Regions from separate parts of the Oceanobacillus sp. GQ8 genome, predicted to be linked through region 1. Evidence: riboswitches for the same ligand, from Rfam matches in the RefSeq annotation. Region 1 holds a riboswitch; each other region holds the start of a gene.
The links. Region 1 has a riboswitch for thiamine pyrophosphate ahead of AC6CHS_RS16160 (ABC transporter substrate-binding protein). Riboswitches for the same ligand answer to the same signal wherever they lie in the genome.
Positions count from the first base shown of each region.

Region 1 (2,272 bases):
ATCTTAATAATACGGAGCTTGCATACCAAGTTGGGGAAGCGATTGGAGAAAGGGTAAACGCATTCGGGTTTAATGTAACAATGGCCCCTGTTATGGATATTAATAGTAACCCAGAGAACCCTATTATCGGAAAGAGATCTTTTGGAGATAACAAGGAGATTGTTTCGGATATGGGCGTTGAAGAGATGAAGGGTATCCAATCAAAAGGCATCATTCCCGTCATCAAACATTTTCCTGGCCACGGGGATACAGATGTGGATTCCCACTTGGGGTTACCTGTAGTGCATAATAGTTTGGAAAGCATCCGAGAAATGGAATTGGTACCATTCCAAAAAGCGATTGATTACCAGGCTGATATGACGATGGTTGCACATATACTGTTACCTGAGATAGATAGTGAATATCCCTCTTCCTTATCTAAAAATGTGGTGACCACTATTTTAAGAGGTGAATTGGGATTTGACGGAGTAACCATAACCGATGATATGACAATGGGGGCTATTCTAGAAAATTATGACATAGGTGATGCTACCGTAAAAGCGGTTCAAGCGGGAAATGATATTGTTTTAGTATGCCATGGTGATGAAAATAAATTGAAAGCTGTTCATAGTTTAACCAAGGCTGTGGAAAGTGGAGCTATTAAGGAAGAAAGAATCGATGAGAGTGTGGAGAGAATTTTACACCTAAAAGAAACATACAACCTTTCCACTACTTCTCCAAGCAATATAGAGCTGGATAAAATCAATCAGTCATCCGAAGAAATAATTCATAAGCTTGAAGAAAATGAATAGTATTCTAAGGAAAATTCATCTAGACCTAACTTGTATTTTGTAGCAATCTATGGCAGAGTAATAGTGTAATGTTGTTAATTGAATAGTACGTTTCGATGTAGGGGGACCAGTGTTGCTGGTTGAGATCATATCCGTAAGATATAGACCCTTGGAACCTGATCTGGCTTAAACCAGCGTAGGGAACATATAGAAGTGAATGTGACGATATATGCGCCTGGGTGAGCCCTGAGCGCATTTTTTTGTGCATGAAAACAATATGTTCCTCCAAACAACAGCATTATGTGTCTTAACAAAAAAGGAGGAAGGAAGAATGAAAAAGCTTTTACTTAGTATGGTTGTCTTGTTCACCTTGATCATTGCAGGCTGTAATCAAGAGGCAACAGGAAATGATCAAGAGGACAGCAGTTTAAAGAAAGTGACAATGGTGCTCGATTGGACACCGAATACGAACCACACAGGATTATATGTTGCCCAAGCAGAAGGGTATTTTGAAGAAGAAGGTTTGGATGTAGAGATCACCTTGCCAGGTGAATCAGGGGCAGACCAGGTGGTGGCATCCGGAAAAGCGGAATTTGGGATAGGGGCACAAGAAGCTGTGACCGAAGCACGTATCCAGGACATCCCAATTGTTTCACTTGCTGCAATTATTCAGCATAATACATCGGGCTTTGCTTCCCCTGTGGATAAAGAAATTACGTCACCTGCTGATTACGCCGGAAAAACATATGGCGGCTGGGGTGCACCTGTCGAGAAGGCAGTTATTGATTCATTGATGAAGCAGGAAGATGCCAGCGCAGAGGATGTCAATATTATAAACATGGGAAATACCGACTTTTTCACGGCTGTCGAAAGAGATGTTGATTTTGCCTGGATCTATTATGGATGGACTGGAGTGGAAGCAGAGCTACGCGATGTTGATTTGAATATGCAATATTTAACCGATTATAGTGACAAACTAGATTACTATACGCCAGTCATCACCACGAATGAAAGTCTGATAGAATCCGATCCAGAAACGATCCAAGCATTTATGAAGGCAGTGGCGAAAGGATATGAGTATGCAATCGAGAACCCTGATAAAGCAGCTGATATTTTAATAGAGGCAGTGCCTGACATAGACCCAGAATTGGTAAAAGCAAGTCAGGAATGGATCTCCCCGAAATATCAAGAGGATGCTTCCCAGTGGGGAGTGCAGGACGAGAAGGTTTGGCAGAATTACGGAGATTGGATGTATGAGAATGGACTATTGGAAAAAGAACTAGATGCGAGCAGTGCCTATACAAATGAATTTTTACCAGAAAAATAGAATTGGAGTGTGAGGAATAATGGCAAATGCGTTAGTAAGTATACAAATTATCCCAAAAACTAAAAACGGCGAAGATAGTATTCCATATGTTGATGCGGCTATTGATGTAATAGAACAGTCAGGAGTAAAGTATCAGGTTAATCCGCTAGAGACCACAATGGAAGGGGAACTGACA
Region 1 covers NZ_JCAXEV010000005.1:183,294-185,565, forward strand. Annotated here, with positions in the region: gene nagZ (beta-N-acetylhexosaminidase) at 1-791, shown strand, start outside; TPP riboswitch at 881-990, shown strand; gene AC6CHS_RS16160 (ABC transporter substrate-binding protein) at 1,102-2,097, shown strand; gene AC6CHS_RS16165 (thiamine-binding protein) at 2,117-2,272, shown strand, end outside.

Region 2 (2,272 bases), on a different contig from region 1:
TCAGCTGATGGCCATTCTTCACAAGTGTAAGCCATCTCCCAAAATTTCAACTCCAACTGGCAACTTTTCCGGAAGGCTTCTTTCATTTTTCCCTGTTCTTCAAGTGAACTTTGGTTAGCGAATCGATCTAGACGAGTGCGTAACTCATTCGTTGTGTGCTCGATTTCTTCTCCAGTATAAAAGGTTATCCAATCGTAAAAGGGATGACTTTCATCAGGTTGATATTGTTCTACTAATTTCTTGCCAATTTCTAGATATGTCCATGGGCAGGGAAGTAAAGCCCCGATAATCTCACCAGACGAACCCATTTGAGCATGGTACATCATATGTTTAATATAATGGTCGGCAGTAGGCGGAAGTGAATGCCCTTGTAATGCTTCATATTCTACGCCAATATGCTCACAGAAATTTCGATGTGGATGAATTTCATCGTGAAGTACAAATTTAATCTGATCGAAGAAATAAGCGATATCTTCCCGATCTTGTGACTTTGAGAGGGCAATTCCATAAATTTGCATAAACGCGTTCAAGTATTCATAATCCGCTTTAATATAATGGGCGAGCGCTTCCTTTGAGATCTCACCTTTTCCAACTCCTTGGACAAATGGATGCGCGAAAATCATCTGAAAAAGATCATCGTTTTCTTTTCTTAACTGTTCTGTGAATTTCATAGTTAATGCCTCCTTATAATATAGATAACCATTTACTGGGCGTTAAACCTTTTCTCAAATTACTTAGATTTTAGAGGTGAAAAGACTAAATGCCTTGTATTCTAGTAATTGAACGCTGATTTAAACGGGAAACGATAAATAGACCAATGAAGGCACCTGTAACACTGCTGACGAGAAAGGATGGCATGAAGAAAAATGCTCCGACAGGATTTCCTAGCAGAATAGTTGAGATAGGTACGGCGCACAAAGAACCGAGAATTCCTGTTCCAGTCATTTCTCCAACGGTTGCCCAGCGCTTTTTACCAAGCTTTTGATACAGAATTCCTGCAAGAAGAGCACCTATCATTCCTCCTGGAAATGCTAGCAATGTTCCAAGACCAAGTAAGTTCCGCACTAATCCGATCATAAAAGCAATCCCAACTGCTGGCCCAGGACCTAGTAAAACTGCTGCAATGACGTTAACTGCATGCTGTACTGGGTAGGCTTTGGCAATGCCAGCAGGAAACCAAAGTAGTTGGGAGCCAACTGTTCCAATGGCAACAAACACTGCCATGGTGGTAATCATATGTGTCTTTTTCACGATAACCTCCTTTCTTTAGACTAACCTGATGGCAATAATAAAAAGCCAGGTCACAAGGGGACCTGGCTTCGGTAATTTGAAATAGGATAGACGTAACTTGTACGTCCACTACTTCCCTCCGCTGGTATTAACCAGATCAGGTTCATAAGAGTCGGTAGCTCATGTGCTAACCTCTCAGCCCGCCATAATCGGGCCCCCCTAGTAGTCTTCTTCGTATGAAATTATTGATCAGCAACAATGCCGATACTTATAGACTAACAAACTATTTAGCATTTGTCATGGGTATTATGGTTTGAAAATCACTTTAATACTTCCATCTTCCTTCTTGTCAAACATGTCATATGCTTTATCCGCCTCATCTAAGGACATTCTGTGTGTAATAAGGTCAGTAGGATCAACTTTTTTCTGCTCCACCATATCATAAAGCTTTGGCATCATATGGATGATCGGAGCCTGTCCCATCGTCAGGGCGACGTTTCGGGTAAAGAAATCACCTAATGGGAAACTATTGGCATCTGATCCATATACACCCGTCAATTGGACAGTACCAAACTTTCGTACAGCTTTTGATGCTGTTATGATCGGACTGATTGTTCCAAATTGGTTATCCATTTCCGAACCAAATTCTGTTTTTGGTGGCACAGTTCCGTCCATTCCGACGCAATCAATCACTACATCTGCTCCACCTTTTGTTTCTTCGTGAAGCAGTTCACCAATTTTTTCATGCTCCTTAAAGTTAAATGTTTCTACATTATTGGTTTGAGCAGCATGGTCAAGTCGGTAATCCATCTGGTCAACGGATATAACGCGTTTTGCTCCTTTTAGCCATGCAAACTTTTGAGCCATCAACCCAACTGGGCCTGAACCTAGAATGATAACAGTATCGCCTTCTTTTACCCCGCCATTTTCCACACTCCAATATGCAGTTGGAATGACGTCGGATAATAATAACACCTGTTCATCACTCAATTCGCTCGACTCTGGCACTTTAAAAGAGGTAAAGTCAGCGTATGGCACACGG
Region 2 covers NZ_JCAXEV010000006.1:161,563-163,834, reverse strand. Annotated here, with positions in the region: gene tenA (thiaminase II) at 1-671, opposite strand, end outside; gene thiW (energy coupling factor transporter S component ThiW) at 757-1,251, opposite strand; TPP riboswitch at 1,348-1,461, opposite strand; gene AC6CHS_RS17940 (zinc-dependent alcohol dehydrogenase) at 1,537-2,272, opposite strand, start outside.
Region 2: another riboswitch for thiamine pyrophosphate. It lies ahead of thiW (energy coupling factor transporter S component ThiW); the one in region 1 lies ahead of AC6CHS_RS16160 (ABC transporter substrate-binding protein).

Region 3 (2,272 bases), on a different contig from region 1:
ACTGCAAACTTATAAGCATCGTAATTGGAAGAGTGTTCTTAAGGAGCCACTTACAATTAACCGAATGAAGCAGGAAACACTTGACGCAATGTGGACAGCTATTTCAAATAATAAAAAGCACTTTATTAAATATTTAGAGAAAAAAACAGATCTTCTTGGGCTAGAAAAAATGAGCATGTATGATATTGGAGCACCGTTAACCAATACTGTGAAAAAGTCGAGTTATACTGAGGCCAGTAACTTTATTGTAGACCATTTCGGTAAATTCAGTCCCAAAATGGCCGACTTTGCTCAGATGGCCTTTGACAAACGGTGGATTGAGGCAGAGGACCGTGCTGGAAAGCGACCAGGTGGGTTTTGTACAAGCTTCCCTGATAGTGAACAAACAAGAATCTTTATGACCTTTTCTGGAACGTCTTCAAATATTGCTACTTTGGCCCATGAACTTGGCCATGCTTATCACCAGCATGTTATGAATGATGTGAATGGGTTAAATCAACGTTATGCTATGAATGTTGCGGAGACAGCTTCCACATTCGCTGAAATGATTGTAGCAGATGCTTCGGTTAAAAATGCGCAAAATAAAGAGGAGAAAATCGGACTGCTTGAAGATAAAATTCAACGCAGTGTAGCATTCTTCATGAATATACATGCGCGTTTTATTTTTGAAAACCGTTTTTATGAAGAAAGAAAAGAAGGGCTTGTGTCGGTTAACCGCCTGAATGAGATCATGGTAGAGGCCCAGAAGGAGGCTTATCAAGATGCACTGGATGAATATGATCCTAATTTCTGGTCTTCTAAACTACATTTCCATATTACTGGTGTTCCATTCTATAACTTCCCGTACACCTTTGGATATTTATTCAGCCTTGGAATCTATGCGGCCGCCAAAGAACAAGGGGGAAAATTTGAGGATGCATACATTTCGTTGCTACGTGACACTGGTAGAATGAATGTAGAGGATCTTGCCATGAAGCATATGAATGTCGACTTAACGAAACCTGAGTTCTGGGAAGCAGCTATTCAATTATGTGTGAAGGATGTTGAGGAATTTATCGAGCTTACACAATAGTTGTAAGCCTACAGAATGTGGGTTACAATGAAATTAATAAAAAAAGCATAGTTTGAAAAGCCTACAGGGGGAGCCAATGGCTGAGAGTGAACAGTGATGTTCTTACCCTTTGAACCTGTTAGTTAGTACTAACGTAGGGATGGTGGCTTTTTTGATGGAATAAAAGCAATGTGAGCGGATTCCCATCAGGAAGTCTTCCCCTTGGCATTGCTTTTTTTGTTTGTTTAAAATTCGCTTTAAAAAGGGGAGAGAGAAATGAATAGAAAACGCACATTATTTTTAGTTGAGGTAGCCATATTTGCTGCCTTTGCACTTTTGTTGGATATTATTCCATTTTTATCATTTAAGATATGGGCCCAGGGAGGATCAATATCCTTTGCTATGATTCCTATTTTTATTGTGGCTTTTCGTTGGGGAGTTAAGGGAGGCTTATTGGCAGGTTTTCTTTGGGGCATGTTACAAATTGCCGTAGGAACTGCTTATGTATTATACCCACTTCAAGGATTTTTTGATTATGCTGTAGCATTTACTGTATTAGGTTTTGCAGGTGTGTTTTCTAAAAAAATTCAACAGGCTCTTCAAAAAGGTCAAACCAAGAAGTATTTGGGATATATAGTGGCAGGAGTGTTTTTAGGATCAATCCTACGCTTTGGTGCACATTATATTGCAGGAGTTACATTTTTTGAGTCAGCAATAGAAGGGCAACCAGTATGGTTGTATTCCCTATTATATAATGGCTCTTACATGCTGCCTGCTTTCCTGCTTAGTGCTGTACTTGTCTTTTTCTTATTTCACAAACAGCCAAGGACATTAATGAATACAAATTAAAAAAGTTTTTCCGCTCACATGTGGGTGTCTCTCTTTTAAAGGGAGACCACCTTCTTTACTACATACAAAACGAGCATGCCAACAATAATCCGGTTGGCATGCTCGTTTATTTTAGGCTTAAGACGCAACTTTGTAATATGACTACATTAAGTAGCTAGCTGCATTTTCATTATTTGTTACAATTAGTAATACTTTTCCTTCGTCCATATCCTCTTCATAATTTTCAGCTTCTGCTTGAGAGAAACCTACTTCCTGAAGTTTCGAGCGCAACTCGTCACCTTTACTATTAAATAAGTTTCCGACTGCGTTCCCAAAATCCATTTCCTTTATGCCGATTGTGTTGGCATCTACACTTCCAGCAATTCGTTTCGT
Region 3 covers NZ_JCAXEV010000001.1:900,792-903,063, reverse strand. Annotated here, with positions in the region: gene AC6CHS_RS04755 (M3 family oligoendopeptidase) at 1-1,072, shown strand, start outside; TPP riboswitch at 1,129-1,229, shown strand; gene thiT (energy-coupled thiamine transporter ThiT) at 1,328-1,900, shown strand; gene AC6CHS_RS04745 (YflT domain-containing protein) at 2,042-2,272, opposite strand, start outside.
Region 3: another riboswitch for thiamine pyrophosphate. It lies ahead of thiT (energy-coupled thiamine transporter ThiT); the one in region 1 lies ahead of AC6CHS_RS16160 (ABC transporter substrate-binding protein).